Regions from separate parts of the Streptomyces sp. NPDC005374 genome, predicted to be linked through region 2. Evidence: riboswitches for the same ligand, from Rfam matches in the RefSeq annotation. Region 2 holds a riboswitch; each other region holds the start of a gene.
What was found. Region 2 has a riboswitch for thiamine pyrophosphate ahead of ACFYRX_RS43335 (thiamine ABC transporter substrate binding subunit). Riboswitches for the same ligand answer to the same signal wherever they lie in the genome.
Positions count from the first base shown of each region.

Region 1: linked by a shared signal. The riboswitch ahead of thiO (glycine oxidase ThiO) and the one ahead of ACFYRX_RS43335 (thiamine ABC transporter substrate binding subunit) in region 2 are both predicted to bind thiamine pyrophosphate.
Region 3: linked by a shared signal. The riboswitch ahead of thiC (phosphomethylpyrimidine synthase ThiC) and the one ahead of ACFYRX_RS43335 (thiamine ABC transporter substrate binding subunit) in region 2 are both predicted to bind thiamine pyrophosphate.

Region 1 covers NZ_JBIAKA010000014.1:10,613-17,815, reverse strand. The annotation lists gene pknB (Stk1 family PASTA domain-containing Ser/Thr kinase) at 1-986, opposite strand, end outside; gene ACFYRX_RS31565 (thiazole synthase) at 1,372-2,169, opposite strand; gene thiS (sulfur carrier protein ThiS) at 2,173-2,373, opposite strand; gene thiO (glycine oxidase ThiO) at 2,370-3,527, opposite strand; TPP riboswitch at 3,525-3,636, opposite strand; gene ACFYRX_RS31550 (hypothetical protein) at 3,689-4,060, shown strand; gene ACFYRX_RS31545 (NAD(P)/FAD-dependent oxidoreductase) at 4,093-5,313, shown strand; gene ACFYRX_RS31540 (Rv2175c family DNA-binding protein) at 5,961-6,332, shown strand; gene thiE (thiamine phosphate synthase) at 6,427-7,083, shown strand; gene metF (methylenetetrahydrofolate reductase [NAD(P)H]) at 7,182-7,203, shown strand, end outside.
Region 2 covers NZ_JBIAKA010000026.1:101,109-108,311, reverse strand. The annotation lists gene ACFYRX_RS43350 (maleylpyruvate isomerase family mycothiol-dependent enzyme) at 1-363, opposite strand, end outside; gene ACFYRX_RS43345 (ABC transporter ATP-binding protein) at 388-1,410, opposite strand; gene ACFYRX_RS43340 (ABC transporter permease) at 1,411-3,012, opposite strand; gene ACFYRX_RS43335 (thiamine ABC transporter substrate binding subunit) at 3,051-4,121, opposite strand; TPP riboswitch at 4,118-4,225, opposite strand; gene rlmN (23S rRNA (adenine(2503)-C(2))-methyltransferase RlmN) at 4,245-5,351, opposite strand; gene ACFYRX_RS43325 (hypothetical protein) at 5,521-5,742, shown strand; gene ACFYRX_RS43320 (hypothetical protein) at 6,561-6,998, shown strand.
Region 3 covers NZ_JBIAKA010000005.1:335,438-342,640, reverse strand. The annotation lists gene ACFYRX_RS15355 (metallophosphoesterase) at 21-1,085, shown strand; gene ACFYRX_RS15350 (hypothetical protein) at 1,281-2,141, shown strand; gene thiC (phosphomethylpyrimidine synthase ThiC) at 2,290-4,104, opposite strand; TPP riboswitch at 4,097-4,286, opposite strand; gene ACFYRX_RS15340 (YibE/F family protein) at 4,358-6,028, shown strand; gene ACFYRX_RS15335 (SsgA family sporulation/cell division regulator) at 6,315-6,752, opposite strand; gene ACFYRX_RS15330 (IclR family transcriptional regulator) at 6,851-7,203, opposite strand, start outside.

The sequences.
Region 1 (7,203 bases), on a different contig from region 2:
TACACCGGCTCGGGCTGGTCCTCGTTGACCGGCAGCGGTCGCGGCACGGTCAGGGAGCGCGGGATCACGCTCGTACGGTTGTCGGCGCCCGAGTGCTCCGCGGAGAGTGCCTGCGGCGGCACCGCGTCCAGCTGGTCGGGGCTCAGCCTGGCGCGCGCCTCACGGGTCTGCGCGAGCAGCGCCACGGCGTCGTACGGACGCAGGTCGGGGGTGCGGGCGGTGGCCGACGCGACCAGCTCGTCCAGTTCGTACGGCAGTCCCGGGATCACGGCCGACGGGGGCGGGACGTCCTCGTGGAGATGCTTGTAGAGGACTATCGCGGGCGATTCGCCTTCGTGCGGCTGGCTGCCGGTCAGCATCTCGTACAGGACGACACCGCACGCGTACACGTCGACGCGGGCGTCGGCGGCGCCCGGCTGCTCGATCTGTTCGGGCGAGAGGTAGGAGACCGTGCCGAGGACGGCTCCGGTGGTGCTGGTCACGGTGTTCACCGACCGCACCAGCCCGAAGTCGGCGACCTTGACCCGGCCGTCGTCCCCTATCAGGACGTTCTCCGGCTTCATGTCCCGGTGCACGAACCCGGCGCGGTGGGCGGCGCCCAGGGCGGCGAGGACCGGCTCCAGGATGTCCAGGGCGGCGCGCGGCTGCAGCGCCCCGCGCTCGCGCAGCACGTCGCGCAGGGTGCAGCCGGCGATGTACTCCATGGCGAGATAGACGTACGACCCGTCGGTGCCCTGGTCGAAGACCTGCACGACGTTGGGGTGGGCGAGCCGGGCGACGGACTTGGCCTCGCGGATGAAGCGATCGACGAAGACCCCGTCCGCCGCGAGCGCGGGGTGCATCACCTTGAGGGCGAGCACGCGGTCCAGACGGGTGTCCACGGCCCGGTAGACCGTGGCCATCCCGCCGACCGCGATGCGTGCGTCCACGCGATAGCGGCCGTCGAGCACCTGCCCGACCAGCGGGTCCTGAAGGGTCGTATCCACGCAGGCGAGTGTACGAGCCGCGGCTGACAGTCCATCCGGTTCGGCCGGGATAGGGGTGGTACTGCAGCCGTCCTGTGACGCAGATCGCACACGGATCGCCTCCGGCGCTGCGGTGATCGTTCGGGTGCGGCTGGGTGGGGGCTGGTCGCGCAGTTCCCCGCGCCCCTTGGTGGGTGTTGTGGCGGCGGGTGGGGCGGTTGGGGTGGGGTTTGGCGGGCGGGTGCGGCTGGGTGGGGGCTGGTCGCGCAGTTCCCCGCGCCCCTTGGTGGGTGCTGTGGCGGCGGGTGGGGCGGTTGGGGTGGCGTTTGGCAGGCGGCTGCGGTCGGGTGGGGGCTGAGGTGGTATTCGGTCGGCGGTGGCGGGCGGGACCTGGACCCGCGGCCGGTTACCGGAACGCAGGCCGTTCGGGGTCCAGTGCGGCCAGGCCCTCGGCCGGGGACGACGCCTCCGCGAAGTGCCGCCGGGGGATCCGACCCGCCCGGTACGCGAGCCGCCCCGCCTCCACCGCGTGCCGCATCGCGTGCGCCATCAGCTCCGGCTCCTGCGCCCGCGTCACGGCTGAGGCGAGCATCACACCCGCGCACCCCAGCTCCATCGCCAGCGCCGCGTCGGACGCGGTGCCCGCCCCCGCGTCCAGGATCACCGGCACGCGCGCGTGATCGACGATCAGCTGGAAGTTGTGCGGGTTGCGGATGCCGAGCCCGGAACCGATGGGCGACCCCAGCGGCATGATCGCGGCACAGCCGACGTCCTCCAGCTTCCGGGCCAGCACCGGGTCGTCGTTCGTGTACGGCAGCACCGTGAAGCCGTCGTCGACCAGGACCTCGGCCGCGTCCAGCAGCTCGATGGGATCCGGGAGCAGCGTCCGCTCGTCGGCGATGACCTCCAGCTTGATCAGATCGGTGCCGAGCGCCTCGCGCGCGAGGCGGGCCGTCAGGACGGCCTCTCCGGCGGTGAAACAGCCGGCCGTGTTCGGGAGCACCCGGATGCCGAGCCTCTCCAGTACGGACAGCACCGAGCCGTGCACCGAGGGGTTCACGCGCCGCATCGCGACCGTCGTCAGCTCGGTGCCCGAGGCGACCAGCGCCCGTTCCAGCACGTCCGGGCTGGGTGCCCCGCCCGTGCCCATGATCAGCCGGGACGAGAAGGGCGTACCGCCGATGGCAAAGGGATCGTCGGCCATGGGTCAGCCTCCTTGGACGGCGGTGAGGACTTCCACGCGGTCTCCCTCGGAGAGGGGCGTCGAGGGCCACTGCGTGCGTGGGACGACGGTTTCGTTGAGCGCGGCGGCGACCCCGGAGGGCGCCGGGGCAAGCGCCCGTACGACGGTGTCGAGAGCCGTGCCGGGGGTGAACTCCCGCGGCTCCCCGTTGACGGAGATGTTCATGCCGGCTGCTCCACGAGCTCCAGGAACCGCCTCGGGGTGAAGGGGCGGGCCACCTCCGGCAGTTCACCGGTCGTCAGGACGTGCGCCATGGCGTCCCCGGTGATCGGCGTGAGCAGCACGCCATTGCGGTAGTGGCCGGTCGCGAGCGTCAGCCCGGGCAGTTCGGTCGGCCCGAGCAGCGGGGCGTTGTCCGGGGAGCCAGGGCGCAGCCCCGCGCGGGTCTCCGTCAGCGGCAGCTCGGTGATGCCGGGAACCAGTTCGTGAGCGTCCCGCAGCAACTCGTACACCCCGCCCGCGGTGACCGTCGTGTCCCAGCCCAGTTCCTCGCTGGTCGCGCCGACCACCAGCTCGCCGTTCTCCCGCGGCACCAGATACACCTGGCTGCCGCGCACGACGGCCCGCACGGTACGGCTCAGGAAGGGCGCGTGGCGCGGTGGCACGGTCAGGCGCAGCACCTGGCCCTTCACGGGCCGTACGGGAGGCAGGACGTCCGCGGGCACCCCTGAGAGACGGCTGCTGAGGCTTCCGGCGGCGAGCACCACCTGGCCCGCGCCCAGCTCGTCGCCGTCGGCCGTGGTGACCCCCGCGGCCCGGTTCCGCACGACACGGAGGCCCTCGGCCCACCCACGGTGGAAGAGGACACCCGCCCGCTCGCACGCGGCCAGCAACGCGCGCGTGAGGCGCCGCGGATCGATCTGGTGGTCGCCGTCCACCCGCAGCCCGCCCCGCACCCCCGGCGCGAGCATCGGTTCCAGGCGTCGGCACTCCCGCCCCGACAGCCACTCCGACTCCAGCCCCGACTGCCGCTGGAGCGTGTGCAGTTCGCGCAGATGGGCGCGGTCGTCGGCGTCCATGGCCACCGCGAGCGTGCCGCAGCGGCGGTAACCGAGGTCGTGCCCGGTCAGGTCGGTGAGTTCGGCCGCGAAGTCGGGATAGCGGCGGGCCGAGGCGAGGTTCAGGCCGAGCAGGGTCTGCTCGCCGTAGTGCAGTTCCGTGACGGCGGCCAGCATCCCGGCGGCCACCTGAGCGGCCCCGCCGCCCGGTTCCGGGTCCACCACGGTCGTGGCGAAACCGCGCTGTGCGGCCCGCCAGGCAGTGACCAGGCCGATGATGCCGCCCCCGACGACGAGGACGTCCGAGGTACGTGAGGACATGGGCGTCCAGCCCCTCCCTTCGCCGGCATGACCCGGATCAGGTTCGTACGGTCGGAGGCCGCCAGCCTCCCTCTCAGCCCGGTACGTCCGGGCTCCCGCGAGTGCTCTACGTTGGCCACCCTAGCCCTTCGCTCCACGCCTCTGTAAGGGAGCCTTCCGTCATGCTCCGCTCGCTCGACGGCCTCGTCCTGGCCCCGGTCGCCGATCAGGCTCCGGGGCAGGTGGGTACGCGGACCCGGTTCACGTATCACGAGCAGGACGGGGAGATCTGGGCCGAGTACGCGGGTGGGGACGTCGTACGCGGGCATCTGGTCGGCACGCGCGCGGGGGACCGTCTCGACTTCCGGTACGTCCAGCTGAAGAGCGACGGAACGACATCCTCAGGGCACTGCCTCTCGACGGTCGTCGAACTTCCCGACGGCCGGGTCCGGTTGGAGGAGACGTGGGAATGGGAGTCGCAGCCGGGCAGCGGGACGAGTGTGGTGGAACAGGTCGTCGAGGGTGTGCAGCAGTTCACGGCGCACGACCCCTGACTGACTGATTGTCAGTTGACTATGGTGATCAAATGAGCGAGCGGACGCAGACACAGGCGCAGCAGCGGGTGGTCGTGGTCGGCGCGGGCATGGCAGGCGTCCAGTCCGCGGTCGCTCTGCGTGAACAGGGTTTCCGGGGCACCGTGACGGTGATCGGCGCGGAGCCCCATCAGCCGTACGACCGTCCGCCGCTGTCCAAGGCGGTTCTGCTCGGCAAGGCCGAGGGCTCCGCCTTCGACGTGGACTTCGAGGCCCTCGGCATCGAACTGCTGCTCGGCCGCGAGGTCCTGGGCGTGCGCCCCGACGCGCACGAGCTGGACACCGAGGCCGGGACCGTGCCGTACGACGTCCTTGTCCTCGCCACCGGTGCCGAACCGGTCCGGCTGCCCGGCACGGACGGCGTGCCGGGCGTACATCTGCTGCGCACCCTGGACGACGCCGAGCGGCTGCGCCCCGTGCTCACCCGGCAGCACGACATCGTGGTCGTCGGCGCGGGCTGGATCGGCGCCGAGTTCGCCACCGCCGCGCGCGAGGCGGGCTGTGCGGTGACGGTCGTGGAAGCCGCCGAGCGGCCGCTGGCGGGCGCGCTGCCCGCCGAGGTCGCCGCGCCGATGGCCTCCTGGTACGCCGACGCGGGCGCCTCTCTTCGCACCCACACGCGTGTGGCACGCGTCGAGCCCGGCGCGGTCGTCCTCGACGACGGCTCCCGGGTGGCCGCGGGCGCGGTCGTGGTCGGCATCGGCGCGCGGCCCGCCACGGCCTGGCTCGCCGGTTCCGGCATCGAGCTCGGCGCACATCGTGAGGTCGTCGCCGACGAGCGGCTGCGCACCTCCGCGCCGGACGTCTACGCGGTCGGCGACTGCGCCTCCTTCCCCTCGACGAGGTACGGCGAGCGCCTGCTGGTCCACCACTGGGACAACGCCCTCCAGGGCCCGCGCACGGTTGCCGCCGACATCCTGGGCGAGACCCCCACGGTCTACGACCCGGTCCCGTACTTCTGGTCCGAGCAGTTCGGCCGCTTCGTCCAGTACGCCGGTCACCACGCGTCCGCCGACACGACCCTGTGGCGCGGTGAGCCGTCCGGCCCCGCCTGGACGGTGTGCTGGCTCCGGGAGAACCGCCTGGTCGCCCTCCTCGCGGTGGGCCGCCCCCGTGACCTGGCCCAGGGCCGCCGCCTGATCGAGGCGGGTGCGCACATGCGCCCAGAGCTGCTGACGGACCCGGCAAGGCCGCTGAAGGCGGCAACGGCGTAACCGCGGCGCCATCGCGTGGAGCCCGGCGTCGCCCGGCCCCTGTGAACCCCCGCCGGCCGGGACGCCGACCCAGCTCCCCCGCCAGAGACGGGTTTTGGTGGCACGCGCCTGCTCACGCCTCGTTCTGCCGGGGCGACCCACCTGTCGGGGAGCCGCCCGACGGCGGTGCCTGCTCGTGCCTCCCGGCCGCTGGGGGCGACCCGCGCGGCGGGGAGTCGCCCGATGGCGATACCGGGACCCGCGAGGAGCTGTCGGCTGAGGTGGCTGTGTTTGCCGGAGGTGGTCCGGAAGGGGCTGGCGGTGCCTGGCACACCCGTTCCTCTTCTGTTCTCTGCCGCGCGACGCGCGCGTCGAGGGGTCACCCAGAGGCGCTGTCGGCCGAGGCGCGGTCCTGGTCCCGGCCCGGGGCGGTCCGAAAGGTTCCGGTGGCGCCTGCTCGCACCTCCCGCCCGTCGGGGAGTCGCCCGGCGGCACGGCTCGGTGGGCCCGGTGCTGTCCGGCCGTCGCGAACCGCTGGCGGACAAGGCGGCGGTCCTCGCGGGAGGCGGCCCGGGACGGCTCGTCGGCGCCTGGCCGCGCACCCCTCGTTCGCCCGCCGGAGGCGCCCCGGCTTCCGACTGTCAGTGCGGGATGGCACGCTTAATCCCGTGACCGAGATTGACGCAAAGACCGATGCACTCGTCCCCGCCTGGCTCACCCTCCCCGACATCGCGGAGCTGCTCGACGTCGAGGTGACGCGTGTGCGGCAGCTGGTCAAGGACGGCCAGCTCATCGCCGTACGCCGTGGCGAGAACCGCGCGCTGCACGTCCCCGCCGCCTTCATCGACGGGGTCGAGCAGAAGGTCGTCAAGGGCCTGGCCGGGACCTTGACGCTCCTGAGGGACGACGGCTTCTCCGACGAAGAGATGCTGGAGTGGCTCTTCACTCCCGACGAGAGCCTGCCCGGCACCCCCGCGCAGGCCCTGAGCGAGAATCGCGGCACGGAGGTGAAGCGCCGGGCCCAGGCGCTCGCCGTCTGATCCGTACCACACCGGCGTACGGGCCGGGCCCACCGAGGCCACGGCCACGGTCCCGCACGGCCCGTACGCCACCGAACCCGGGGGAGACACACGCATGCCCGACACCGACACCGCCCGCGACCGGCTCGCCGACGCCCGCGTCTACCTGTGCACGGACGCCCGCAAGCGCCAGGGCGACCTCGCCGAGTTCCTGGACGCGGTCCTGGCCGGCGGCGTCGACATCGTGCAACTGCGGGACAAGGGCATGGAGGCGGCCGAGGAACTGGAGCACCTGAAGGTCTTCGCCGACGCCTGCGCCCGGCACGGCAAACTCCTCGCGGTCAACGACCGGGCCGACGTCGCCCACGCCGCCGGTGCCGGCGTACTCCACCTCGGCCAGGGCGATCTTCCGGTCCCCGCCGCCCGCGCGATCCTCGGCGACGACATCCTCATAGGCCGCTCCACGCACGCCGAGGAGGAGGCCGCCGCGGCCGCGGTCCAGGACGGCGTGGACTACTTCTGCACCGGCCCGTGCTGGCCGACCCCCACCAAGCCCGGCCGCCACGCCCCCGGCCTCGACCTGGTCCGGTACACCGCCGCCCTCGGCACCGACCGCCCCTGGTTCGCCATCGGCGGCATCGACCTCGGCAACCTCGACGAGGTCCTCGAGGCCGGCGCCCGCCGGATCGTGGTCGTCCGGGCGATCACCGAGGCGGACGACCCCGGCGCGGCGGCGGCCGAGTTCGCGAAGAGACTCCGGCACGCGGTGTGACCGGGCCGGTTGTCCGAGGGGTGGACAACAAGTCGACAAAACCGGCAAATTTCCCCGATTCGGTTGGGTGACCGCTGCCCGCTGACTAACCTGCCGGTATGGCCTTCGGAACCGCATCCA
Region 2 (7,203 bases):
CCAGAAGCCCGAGGTGGGAATCCCGGCCCAGGACCACACCGCGGTGTCCGGCCCGGCCTCCCTGAGCGCGGCGACGAGCAGGTCACCGGTCTCGGCGAGCCACGCGTCGAGCTCACCGGCGTCTTCGGGACCCTCCCCCAACGGCACCTGGTCGTCGGGAAGTTCCTGTTCGGCCCGGGTGCGCACCAACACCTCCACCCAGCGCAGGGCACCCCCGGTGTGCCGCACCAACCGCTCCAGCGACCAGTCGGGGCAGGTCGGCACAGTCGTGGACAGGTCGGCCCCGGAGGCCAGCACGGCCCTCAACAGGTCTACTTGGTGGGCGATCGCATCGCAGTAGCGCTCGTGCGCGAGCAGTGGCATGCCCGCACTGTAGGCCCGCCCCCGTCAGCCCAGCACCACGATTTCGTCCGGGTCGAACTCCACCCCGACCACGTCCCGGACCTCAGGCGCCGCCCGCAGCGCGCACGCGGCCTCCAACCGCGGCCCGTCGTCGGTGGGTTGCAGGTGCACGGCGACATGGGTGCCCCTGAAGGTGCGCGCGGCGACCGTGCAGCGCAGGCCCTCGTCGGCGGGGACGAGCCGGACACCGGCGGGGCGCACGAGGAGGGTGTGGAGGCCCTGAGGGATGTCCTCGGGCACCGGGATCTTGCCCCATGCCGTGTCTGCGGCATCGCCCGACACCGTCCCCTCGACCACGTTCTCGAAGCCGAGGAAGCGGGCCACGAATTCGTCCGCCGGCCGCTGCCAGACCTCCAGGGGCGTACCGGACTGGGCGATCCGCCCGTCCCGCATCACCACGACCCGGTCGGCGAGCGCGAAGGCCTCGCCCTGATCGTGGGTGACCGCGAGCACGGTGGTGCCCAACCGCCCGAACAGCTCCCGCAGTTCGACGACGAGCCGCTCCCGCAGCGACCGGTCCAGCTGCCCGAGCGGCTCGTCGAGCATCAGCAGCCGGGGCCGGGGCGCGAGCGCACGGGCCAGCGCGACCCGCTGCTGCTCACCACCGGAGAGCGCGCCGACGGCCCGGCGGGCGGCGCCCGGAAGGCCGACCAGGTCGAGCAACTCCCGCACCCGCTCGTCCTGTTGGGCCTTCGCGGCCCCGTGCATCCGCAGTCCGAAGGCCACGTTGGCGCCGACGTCCCGCTGCGGGAACAGCTGATGGTCCTGGAACATCAGCCCGACCCCGCGCTTGTGCGCGGGCACTCCGGCCTGGTCGCGGCCGTCGAGCGACACCCGCCCCTGGTCGAGCGGCTGGAGCCCGGCCACCGCCCGCAGCAACGTCGACTTGCCGCTCCCGCTGGGCCCTAGCACACACACGATCTCGTGCTCGGCGACATCGAGGCCGATCTCGTCCAGCACGGCCCGCCCACCGAACCGTACGGTCGCGTCCTGAAGGCTCAGCAGCATCTAGAACTCCCCGGTCCGGTCGGTGCGCAGCCGTTCAAGGACCAGCAGGGCCACCGCGCACACCACCATCAGGACGGTCGAAAGGGCCATCGCCTGGCCGTAGTTGAGGTCCCCGGCGCGTCCGAGCAGCCGGGCCACGGCGACCGGCAGCGTCGGGTTGTCGGGCCGTGCGATGAACACGGTCGCCCCGAACTCCCCGAGTGACACGGCGAAGGCGAAGCCCGCCGCGATCGGCAGCGCCCGCCGCACCATCGGCAGGTCGACCTCGCGCCACACCCGCCAGGGCGAGGCCCCGAGCACGGCCGCGGCCTCCCGCAGCCGGTGGTCCACGGCCCGCAGCACGGGCAGCATGGTCCGCACGACGAACGGCACCCCGACCAGCGCCTGCGCGAGCGGCACCAGGATCCAGGACTGCCTGAGGTCCAGGGGCGGTTCGTCGAGGGAGATCAGGAACCCGAAGCCGACGGTCACCGCGGACACCCCGAGCGGCAGCATCAGCAGCGCGTCGAAGCCCCGTACGAACCGGCCCGCGTCCCGTCGGGTCAGCGCGGCCGCCGCGAGGCCCCCGACCACCACGGCGATGGCGGTGGCGGCGAGGGCGTACTCCAGCGAGTTCCCGACCGCCTCGATCGGCGCGACGAGGAAGACCCCGCCGTCGCTGTGGGTCAGCGCCCGGTAGTAGCCGAAGTCGGGGGCGTCGAGCGAGCGCTGCACCAGCACGGCGAGCGGCAGGACGAGGAGCACGGCGATGGTCGCGAGGACCCCGGCCAGCAGCCCCCACTCCCCCGTCCCGCGCGGCCGCCGGGCGGTGCCGGACGCGTCCACCAGCCGGAGCGCGGTCTCCCGGCGCCGTACGGTCCACGCGTGCAGGGCGAGGACCGCGCCCACCGCGACGAACTGGATCAGGGTGAGCACGGCGGCCGTGGCGAGGTCGAAGATGTCGGTGGTCTGCCGGTAGATCTCCACTTCGAGGGTCGAGAAGGCGGGCCCGCCGAGGATCTGCACCACGCCGAAGGAGGTGAAGGTGAACAGGAAGACCATGAGCGCGGCGGCGGCCACGGCGGGCGCGAGCGCGGGGAGCGTGACCGTGCGCCAGGCCGTGAGCCGGGACGCGCCGAGCATCCGCGCCGCCTCCTCCTGCCGCGGGTCCAGCTGCGCCCACAGCCCGCCGACGGTCCGTACGACCACGGCGTAGTTGAAGAAGACGTGCGCGAGCAGGATCGCCCACACGGTGGTGTCCAGCCGTACGCCCCACAGTTCGTCGAGAAGACCGCCCCGTCCCACGAGCGCCAGGAAGGCCGTACCGACCACGACCGTCGGCAGTACGAAGGGGACGGTGACCACGGCCCGCAGGACCTGCTTGCCGGGGAAGTCGAAACGGGCGAAGACATACGCGCCGGGGAGCGCGACCAGCAGCGTGAGCGCGGTGGAGGCGAGCGCCTGCCAGGTGGTGAACCACAGGACGTGGCGGATGTCCGGCTGGGTGAAGACGTCGGTGATCCGGCCGAACTGCCAGGCGCCGTCGGTCTTCAGCCCGCGCGCGACGATCGCGGCGACGGGCCAGGCGAAGAAGACGGCGAAGAACGCGACGGGCACGGCCATGAGACCGAGCCGCGCCGCGTTGCCGCTGCGGCGGGGCCCTACTTCAGTACGAGCGAGGTCCACGACTTGACCCAGTCGTCACGGTGGTCGGCGATCTTCGCGGGGTCCATGGTCTCGGGGTCCTTGGCCTGCGGTCCGTACTCGGTGAACTCGGCGGGCACCGACGCCCCCTGCACCACCGGGTAGACGAACATGTTGAGCGGCATGTCCTGCTGGAACTCCTTGGTGAGCAGGAAGTCCAGAAACGCCTTGCCGCCCTTGGTGTTCTTGGCGTTGCTCAGCAGCCCCGCGTACTCGATCTGCCGGAAGCAGGTCCCGTCGGCGACCCCGGTGGGCGCGGTGCTGGGCTTCGGGTCGGCGTAGATCACCTCGGCGGGCGGCGAGGAGGCGTACGACACGACGAGCGGCCGGTCGGCCTTCGCCTTCTTGCCCCCCGCGGAACCGGAGAACTCCTCGTTGTAGGCCTGCTCCCAGCCGTCGACGACCTTGACGCCGTTGGCCTTGAGCTTCTTCCAGTACGCCTGCCACCCGTCGTCGCCGTACTTCGCGGCGCTCCCGAGCAGGAACCCGAGACCCGGCGAGGATGTGGAGGCGTTCTCGGTGACGAGGAGGTTCTTGTAGGCGGGCTTGATGAGATCGTCGTACGACGTCGGCGGCTGGACCTTGTGCTCGGTGAACCAGGCCTTGTCGTAGTTGACGCAGATGTCACCGGTGTCGATGGGCGTGACCTTGTCCCCGTCGACCCGGTACCCGGCCTTGATCCGGTCGGCGCCCTTGGCCTCGTACGACTGGAAGAGCCCGTTGTCGAGCGCGCGAGACAGCAGGGTGTTGTCGACGCCGAAGAAGACGTCGCCCTGCGGGTTGTCCTTGGTGAGGATGGCCTTGTTGACGGCCTGCCCGGCGTCGCCGTCCTCCAGGACCTTCACCTTGTACCCGGACTTCTTCTCGAAGTCGGCGAGGACGCTCTTGGAGACGGCCCACGAGTCGTGGCTGACGAGGGTGACGGTCTTGGAGTCGCCGCCGCTGCTGCCGTCGGACGAGGACCCGCACGCGGACAGCGTGACCAGGCCGAGGCCGACGACGGCAGCAAGAAACTTCTTGTTGTTCACGGTGATGACCGAACTTCCTACCCAGAATGACCTGGGCGAGGTTCAGAGGGTCTGCGGCCCGATCGCCGCACTCTCAGCGCTGTCGCGCTCCCCTGTCGGATATGAAGATGTACGTCCTTCAGACTACCGTTCGGTGGCCGCGAGCTGGCCACAGGCCCCGTCGATCTCCTGCCCACGGGTGTCCCGGACGGTCACCGGCACCCCGTGCGCGGCGATCGCCTCGACGAAGGCCTTCTCGTCCTCGGGCCGGGAGGCGGTCCACTTGGACCCGGGCGTCGGGTTCAGCGGAATCAGGTTCACATGCACGGGCTTGCCCCTGAGCAGCCGCCCGAGCCGGTCCCCCCGCCAGGCCTGGTCGTTGATGTCCCGGATGAGCGCGTACTCGATGGACAGCCGACGCCCGCTCTTCTCCACGTAGTCGAACCCGGCGTCGAGGACCTCGCGCACCTTCCACCGCGTGTTCACGGGGACCAGGGTGTCGCGCAGCTCGTCGTCGGGGGCGTGCAGGGAGATCGCGAGCCGGCACTTGAAGCCTTCGTCGGCGAACCGGTGGATGGCGGGCACGAGCCCGACGGTCGACACGGTGATGCCGCGCTGCGAGAGCCCGAGCCCGTCGGGAGCGGGATCGGTGAGCGCGCGGATGGAGCCGACGACCCGCTTGTAGTTGGCGAGCGGCTCGCCCATCCCCATGAAGACGATGTTGGAGAGCCGCGCGGGTCCGCCCGGCACCTCCCCGTCCCGCAGCGCCCGCATCCCGTCCACGATCTGGTGGACGATCTCGGCGGTGGACAGATTCCGGTCAAGACCCGCCTGCCCCGTGGCGCAGAAGGGACAGTTCATCCCACAGCCCGCCTGCGAACTGATGCACATGGTCACCCGGTCCGGGTACCGCATCAGCACCGACTCCACGAGCGTCCCGTCGAACAGCCGCCACAGCGTCTTGCGCGTGGTGCCCTGGTCGGTCGACAGATGCCGTACGACGGTCATCAGCTCGGGAAGCAGCGCCTCCTGGAGCTTGCCGCGCGAGCCGGCCGGGATGTCGGTCCACTCCGCCGGATCGTGCGCGTACCGCGCGAAGTAGTGCTGCGAGAGCTGCTTGGCACGAAACGGCTTCTCCCCGATCCCGGCCACGACCTCTTTACGTTCGGCGGGCGTGAGGTCGGCGAGATGCCGCGGCGGCTTCTTGGCTCCGCGGGGGGCGACGAAAGTGAGTTCTCCGGGTGCAGGCATAACCCTTCCAGTGTGGCAGATCATCGCCGGGAGCCCAGGCCGGAGCGGGGTGGGGGTGGTCACCTGCGGGTGCCGACTGTCGACGTTGGTCGGCTTCGGACGGCCCGGGGACGGCCCGGGGGGCGTGCCCTACGGATGGGATGATCACTCCGGAGGGGTGCGAGTGGACATGCTTGAACTGATGGAGTGGCTGGCCGAGCGCGGCGTCACGACCGTTTTCAAGATCGACGGTGACCGCATGGTTGAGCGACGGGCGGCATGGATGGTCATCGTCAGCGGTGGGCCCCTTGGCGAGGACTCATTCTTCCGTGCTGACCTGTCCACAGCAGACGCATGCCTTGACTCGCTGCTCGCTCACCTGGAGGGCAAGGGCCTGTCCCCGTTCGCATGATCAGCATGTCCCGCGTGGTCGTTGCTGCCGCTCGATGCGAACTACAGGCGGGGCGGTCGCTGAGGCCTGCTCGGCAGGTCAGTCGGTCGTCGGAGGCTGGTGGCGGACGGCCACGGTCGCCGTGGTTGCTGTACTTCCTTGCTGTACAGCGCGCTTCGCAGCCGGGTTCTGGACATCAGCCTCACGCCGTAGCCGACGCTCATAGTCTGCGATCTGGCGAGGTACGGGCCTGCTGGTTGCAGCTCGCATAAGCCGCTCGTTCTCCCGATCCACCAAGAACGGGCCATTTCCACCGAGCGTTGGACGCTGGCCGATGGGGCGACCGACGTCCTGTCGAGCGCACCAGTAGAAAACCCAACCGAACGAAACGGGTTCAACCTTGGTGATCGCAAGCTCCAGGTGTATCGCTCTTTCGGTCCCTGCGAGCTCCGCCAGAACGAGCCCTCGTGCTTCGTCTTCAGTGAGCATCTGCCAAGCGTCTCAGAGGGGATGGTGCGTGTATGTCGGCGTCCCGAAGAAGGTGCCGCCGCGCTCAGATCCTGGAGCACCAGTTTGGAAGATCGCGTAACCCGCTCTGGCTTGACCAGGTAAGACGCTGGCCTGCGCGTTCTCGGGCGGCTCGCCGATGTTCCCCGTTGCTTCCCGCCCGGATCCGCTCGATCGGGCACGCAGAGGGCACGTATGGCTCTCTGCCGCATCCCCCCGCCTGCCGAAGCCCGGTGCCGCCCCTGGGTGCCGGTCGGTCGCTGAGGCGGCCCCTGGAGGCCTACTGCTGGGCTCTCGCTAGACGTGATCGTCAACGCCTCATGATGTCTGTCATGTCACTGACCTTTGGCCCGGACCGGCAGACTCGCGAGTTTCAGTGTGACTGCTGCCAAGCACCGATCGAGAGGGCGTGGAACTTCGTCCACGCTGGCGGCGCCCCGTACGCCCTGTACTACGCAAACTGCTACCACCACCGGGACCAGGATCACGACGTATGGACAGATGTGATCTTCGGAACCTGGGGGGCTGGGTCCGGCCAGTGGGACGATCACGTCGCGTTCGCCTGTCGGACCGGCCCCGTTGCTGGGCAAGACGAGCCCGCATCCACCTTGGTGACGGCAGGCTCCATATACCCGGACGGGCCCCTGTTCGGCCGCAAGCTCGACCGGGAAGCGGCCCTGCAGCATCCACGCCTGTCAGAGTTCTGGCAGGTCTCTGACTTCATCCTGGAGAACGACCCGCTGGTTCGTCGCCACCTCTACGGAGGCTAAGACGCAGAGGTCGGCGGGGCCTTGACGGAGTCAAACGTGAGGGGCGCCGGCCGCCAGGGGGAAGGCGCCCCTACGAAACCAACGCTTCGTCGTCTGGCCTCACCCTTATCAGGTCGGTCATGGGAGTCGGCGAAGTCCGTCAACCGGCCGGTGTTCTCAGTCGATCGTTCGCTGAGCTTCGCCGTGGAGCGCTGCTGTCCGCTCC
Region 3 (7,203 bases), on a different contig from region 2:
CGCGATGGTGGAGGGGTCTGATGACTCAGGGGGCCGGTCAGGGACCCGAGATGGAGCGCACGCCAGTGCTGCGCGACTTCCGGGTACCCGCGTACGTCAACGAGACCGGTCCATACGGCCACAGCGCACACCCCGGCGACGTCGTCCCGGCCCACGAGGAGGCGTACCCGGAGGGGTACACCCCGACCGAGCAGGACCTGCCCGTCATCAACCAGGACGACACGCTCCAGACAGCCGCCGACCCCGCAACCGACGCGGCGGACGGCCCCGGTCCGCTCTTCGTCGTCGGCGACGTCCACGGGTACCTCGACGAACTGATGGGCGCACTCCAGGAGAAGGACCTCGTCGACGCGGCGGGAAACTGGTGCGCGGGCACCGCCCGGCTGTGGTTCCTCGGCGACTTCACCGACCGCGGGCCCGACGGCATCGGCGTCATCGACCTCGTGATGCGGCTGTCCGCGGAGGCCGCGGCGGCCGGCGGCTACTGCAAGGCCCTGATGGGCAACCACGAGCTCCTGCTGATCGGCGCGAAGCGGTTCAGCGACACCCCCGTCAACTCCGGCGCGGGCACCGCCACCTTCCAGGCAGCCTGGCTGCTCAACGGCGGGCAGAAGACCGACATGGACCGGCTCCAGGACCATCATCTGCAGTGGATGGCCCGGCTGGACGCCATCGAGGAGGTCGACGGCCATCTGCTCGTCCACTCCGACACCACCGCCTATCTCGACTACGGCGACTCGATCGAGGCGGTCAACGACACCGTCCGCGAGACCCTCACGCGCAACGACGCGGACGAGGTGTGGGATCTGTTCCGCAAGTTCACCAAGCGCTTCTCCTTCCGCGACGAAGGCGGCGCCGACCATGTGCGCTCCCTGCTCGACACCTACGGCGGCGCCCGGATCGTTCACGGACACAGCCCGATTCCCTATCTGCTCGGCGAAGTGGGCTCCGAAGACGACGAGGACAAATCCAGTCCGGTGGTCGAGGGACCCCACGTCTACGCCGACGGACTGGCCATCGCGATGGACGGCGGGGTGACCATGGCCGGAAAACTGCTGGTCCAGCAACTGCCCCTGGATATCTGAACCCTTCACGGGGCAGATGTCCCCCTATGACGGACTGACCGGCGAGAGCGCAGGCCAGAGGCCAATTTCTGGAAACCCCCTGTCACCCTGTGCCGTCGCCGCTCTACCATCTTGGTTATCCGTAGCAGGCTCCCCTCCGTTTCTGCCCGACGGCTCGTTGGCATGCGAGCCCCAAGCCCTACGGAGCATCGGGGGATGCACATGAACAGCGTTCCGCAGCACCTGCACAGCGAGGACCGCCAGGAGTACGAGCGGATCCTCGACGAGGCGCTGCGCTCCGCCCCACACCGTCCCGAACTGGCCGCTGTCGGACAACGGCTGAATCCCGAACAGCTGCGCACCATGGCGCTCAACGCCACCGCGCTCATCACGGCGGCCGCGGCGAACGAGTACCAGCACTACGTGAAGGTCCGCGAGGAACAGCGCCGCCCAACGCCGCCCACCCTGTCGTCCGTGCACGAACCCGGCCCGGCCGAGTCCGGCACCGGTGCGATGGGGCTCGCCACGGCCGTGGGAGAGGTCGCCGAGACCACCGGTGCGGGCGCCGTCGCCGTCGCCGCGGTCCTGACGCCCGTCCTCGCCGGCATCGCCGCGGCGATCTTCCTGCTCGTGGGCTACATCCTCCAGATGCTCAACCCCGAGCCCGCATTGGCCCACACCATGATCACCATCGGCTGGGTGTTCGGAGCCATGACGGCGGCCGCGATCCTGGTCGCCGCCGGCGGGCTGCTGCTCACCGCGCTGCGCAACCGGCCCTCACCGGACCCGGGGTACGGCGAGCTGAGCGGGGAGGTGGCACGGGCCAGGAACGCCTGGCGCGAGGCACTGCTGGAACGCGGCATCCTCCCCTTCCTCAGAGAGGCACTGGCCGACCCGGGCACCGCCGCACTGCACCACACGGCACCGCCCGCACCGACCAGCCGCATGCCCAACCTCGGCTACGACCGCCCCGGCTTCTCCAGCCCCGACGAGGGAGCCTCGGGCGCCCGTCCGAGCTTCACCAGCCCGGACTACAGCAGCCCGGACTTCGGGGGGCCGGAACACCAGCCGGAGTGACACGAGCCGACGTCACAGCCGGAACAGCCCCTCGGCTTGCGCCCCCACCACGGGGAGCGCAAGCCGAAGACCCGGCTGCGCGTCCGGTTGGTTCAGGTTCTCTGCCTCACTCTGCTGCCCCGACGCGCCCCGTGCCGCGGCATCGCCGTCAGTCGGCGATCGGCAGATACACCCGGTTGCCCGAAGCCGCGAACTCCTTCGACTTCTGGGCCATGCCCTCCTCGATCTCCTCCTGGCTGTCGCCGTGAAGCCGGCGGATGTCCTGGGAAATCTTCATCGAGCAGAACTTCGGCCCGCACATGGAGCAGAAGTGGGCTGTCTTGGCCGGCTCGGCCGGGAGGGTCTCGTCGTGGAACTCGCGGGCCGTGTCCGGGTCCAGGGCGAGGTTGAACTGGTCCTCCCAGCGGAACTCGAAGCGGGCGTCGGAAAGAGCGTCGTCCCACTCCTGGGCGCCCGGGTGTCCCTTGGCGAGGTCGGCCGCGTGGGCGGCGATCTTGTAGGTGATGACCCCGGTCTTGACGTCGTCCCGGTTGGGCAGGCCCAGGTGCTCCTTGGGCGTGACGTAGCAGAGCATCGCCGTGCCCCACCAGGCGATCATCGCGGCGCCTATGCCGGAGGTGATGTGGTCGTAGGCCGGCGCGACGTCGGTGGTCAGCGGGCCGAGCGTATAGAACGGAGCTTCATCGCAGATCTCCTGCTGAAGGTCGATGTTCTCCTTGATCTTGTGCATCGGGACGTGTCCCGGGCCCTCGATCATGGTCTGTACGTTGAAACGCTTCGCGATCCGGTTGAGTTCCCCGAGCGTGCGCAACTCCGCGAACTGCGCCTCGTCGTTGGCGTCCGCGATCGAACCGGGCCTGAGGCCGTCGCCCAGCGAGTACGTGACGTCGTAGGCGGCGAGGATCTCGCACAGTTCCTCGAAGTTCTCGTACAGGAACGACTCCTTGTGGTGCGCCAGGCACCAGGCCGCCATGATCGAGCCGCCGCGCGAGACGATCCCCGTCTTGCGGTTGGCCGTCAACGGTACGTACGGCAGGCGCACGCCCGCGTGGACGGTCATGTAGTCCACACCCTGCTCGGCCTGCTCGACGACCGTGTCCTTGTAGATCTCCCAGGTCAGCTCTTCGGCACGGCCGTCCACCTTCTCCAGCGCCTGGTAGAGCGGCACCGTCCCGATGGGAACGGGGGAGTTGCGCAGTACCCACTCGCGCGTGGTGTGGATGTTGCGGCCGGTGGACAGGTCCATGACCGTGTCAGCGCCCCAGCGGGTCGCCCAGGTCATCTTGTCGACCTCCTCCTCGATGGAGGACGTGACCGCGGAGTTGCCGATGTTGGCGTTGACCTTCACCAGGAACCGCTTGCCGATGATCATCGGCTCGATCTCAGGATGGTTGACGTTCGCCGGCAGCACCGCGCGGCCCGCCGCGATCTCCTCGCGGACGACCTCCGCAGAGACGTTCTCCCGGATGGCCACGTACTCCATCTCCGGTGTGATCTCTCCGCGTCGGGCGTAGGCGAGCTGTGTGACCGCGTTCCCGGCACGGCTCCGGCGCGGCTGGCGCGGCCGACCCGGGAAGACCGCGTCGAGGTTGCGCAGTCCGCCCCGCGGTGAGGTGTGCTTCACGCCGTCGTCCTCGGGGCGCACAGGACGGCCCGCGTACTCCTCGGTGTCCCCGCGGGCCACGATCCAGTTCTCCCGCAACGGCACCAGGCCCCGGCGGACGTCCGTCTCGGCCAGCGGATCGGTGTACGGGCCCGAAGTGTCGTACAGCGTGACCGACTGCCCGTTGGTGAGGTGCACCTGACGGACCGGCACCCGCAGATCGGGGCGTGAGCCCTCGATGTACGCCTTGTGCCAGCCGATGGACGTCCCGGCCTCCGTGGGATGTTGCGTGGGGTTTCCACCCCGAATGGGCTGTTCGTCCTGGCTGGAGGCAGGCGTGCGTGCGTCCTTGATGGTCATGAGACCTACTCCCTACGCCGGCATTACCCGGTAACAGGTTCGGCGGTCGACGCAGCGGTTTCCGTCTGCCGACGTTTCGTGGGGAACGTCACTCACTCGTGAGGACGTTCCACGTGAAACATCGCTGGGACGGAGGTCAGCGCCCTCTCAGCCCGGTGCTCCGAGCTCCCGCGTGTACAAAGGTGCCACCACGCTAGCGTCAATTCGGGCGCGGTGAACAGGGGGCCCCATTCGTTCTTGCGATGATCGGTCGGTGACCACGACGCATCAGCCCCCGTACCCGCCTCCCGAGCCACCGCGCCGGCCGGGCTCCGGAAGCGGACCCGGAAACCGCCTCGGGTATGGCCCTGGCGGAGGCTCCCGCAGTGCTCCCGGAGCCGGCGGGTCGGACGGCTGGCACGAGCATGAACACGGCGACGGGCACGCCTACAGCCAGGGACACAGACCTGGCGACGGTGACGTCGCTCCTGGCAGCAACCATGGCGGAGGCGGAGGCGACAACAACCGTCATGACGGCCATGGCGGAGGTGGCGACGGCCACGGGCACGGAAGCGGTGGCGGTGGCGGTGGCGGGCACGGCCACAGTCACAGCCACGGCCCGGCGGCCCCCGTCTCCAAGCACCTGCGGAAAGTCATCGCGGCGATCCTGATCCCCTTCGGCGCGGCCGTCCTCGTGGGGCTTGTGATGCTCTGGCCAGGCGGTGCCCCCGCGCACGAACGCACAGGGGTCGGCTTCGACCGGCAGACCCAGCAGGCCACCGTCAGCAAGGTCGTGAGCGTCAGCTGCAAGTCGGTCAACGCCTCGGGGGAGGCCCCGACCGGAGACACCTCCACCGCCGAGGGCTCCTCCGCCGAGCAGCAGGCGAACGGCACCTGCAAGAAGGCAACGATCCGGGTCGACACGGGCAACGACAAGGGCCGCACCTTCACGGAGATCGTGCAGCCGGACCAGTCACGGCAGTTGCACCAGGGCCAGAAGGTCGTGGTCGCGTACGAGCCCTCGGCGCCCAAGGACCTGCAGTACTCGGTCACCGACGTGAACCGCAGGTTCCCGATGGGCCTGCTGGCCGGCATCTTCGCGCTCGCCGTCGTGGTCGTCGGGCGGTTGCGCGGTGTCATGGCGCTGGTCGCGCTGGCCATCAGCTTCATGGTGCTGAACTTCTTCGTCCTGCCCGCGATCCTGCAGGGCTCGAACCCGCTCCTCGTGGCGGTGATCGGGTCGAGCGCCATCATGCTGATCGCCCTCTACATGTGCCACGGTCTGTCGGCCCGTACCTCGGTGGCGGTACTGGGCACCCTGATCTCCCTGGTGCTGATCGGCATCCTCGGCTCGCTGTTCATCGGCTGGGCCGCGCTCACCGGCAACACCGACGACAACACCGGGCTCATCCACGGGCTGTATCCGTCGATCGACATGAGCGGTCTGCTGCTCGCCGGTGTCATCATCGGCTCGCTCGGCGTCCTGGACGACGTGACCGTCACGCAGACCTCGGCGGTCTGGGAGCTGCACGAGGCCAACCCGGCGATGGGCTGGCGCGGGCTGTACCGCGCCGGTATCCGCATCGGTCGCGATCACATCGCGTCCGTCGTCAACACGCTCGTCCTCGCCTACGCGGGCGCAGCTCTGCCGCTGCTGCTGCTCTTCTCCATCGCCCAGTCCAGCGTGGGGGTCGTCGCCAACAGCGAGTTGGTCGCGGAGGAGATCGTGCGGACGCTGGTCGGATCCATCGGCCTCGTCGCCTCGGTACCGGTCACCACGGCCCTCGCGGCCCTGGTGGTCTCGGCCGACCGGCCTGGCACAGATACGGCGAGGGCGGGGACCGCGGCTCCCGCACCCGCGCCGGCGACGAGCGCGAGTGCGGGCACGGCGGGTGGCCGCCCGTCTCCGGCCCGGGGCGGGAAGGGACGGCGGCGCAGGCACTGAGAGGGGTCGACGCCCCTGAAGGCACGCCCAGATGCCGCGGTGCGAGGACGGGAGAACACGTCGCCCCACTTCGCCTCGCGTCCACTTCGCCTCGCCTCGACGCCGACCAGCCGCTCGCCCGGCCCGAGCCTGACCGATCAGCCCGTCATCGACTGGCATCCGTCTCTCGTCGCGTCCTGACGACGGTGTCCTGCCCGACGGCCGCCGCCGCATCCACCCGGCAGAAGCGTTCCTGCGCCCTCCCGGCCCATGATGAAGCGTTCCGCCACCTCACTGCCGTATGGCGTCAGCCCGCGCTCTGCTCCTCCGCCAGGATCCGGTCCAGTGCCTCGTCGAGGTGGGTGTCGAAATCGGCCTTCGCGGCCTCCTGGCCGAGCGGCACCAGCTTGTCGGTTCGGTCGAGGAAGGCGATGATCGGCGCCGTCGACGAGCGGAACAGTGCCTGGTCACCGCCGACCTGAAGCCTGATCAGCACATCGCCCAGTAGGTCGGGACCGGAGGGCGCGACGTGTACGTCACCCTCACCGCAGGGCCGGCCCACCCCGTCGATCAGCAGCTCGCGGCCGAAGGCCCAGGTCACCGGGGCATCACCCGGCAGATGGAACGTCAGTCGGACGGCGTAGGGATCACAAGCCTCGTAGCGCAGCTCCACCGGAATGCGGAAGGAGAGCTCTTCCGACACCAGAAAGCTCATCATGACCTCTGCCTGTACGGTCTCGCGCATCGCCTACCCCGTCATCTGCCTTGGTTGGCCGGGAATGATCCCTCTGACACTGGTGGCATCTTGCTGAACGTATGCGGCAGATCACAAGGAGTGAGTTTTCAGATACTGATAGAGATCGCGAGCGAACCCATCAGACGCCCGATTTCCCCTTGCAGTTGCTGGGTTGCGGCCATGAGCCGGTCCGACTGATGAGCGGGGAGAGAGATGGCCATCGTCGCCGCCGCGTTACCCAATGTGATCGGAAGGGCCGCGCACACCGTTCCCAGCGCGTACTCCTGACGTTCGATCACCGGCTCCATCCGGCCGGTCCGTTCGAGACGCCGGAGCAGGTGGTGGTTGTCGCGCACCGTGTACGGAGTGATGGACTGCACGGGATAGCGGTCGAGGTGGTCGCGCCGGGCCTCCTCGTCGAGCTGGGCCAGCAGGCACTGCCCGATGGCGTGCGCGTGCG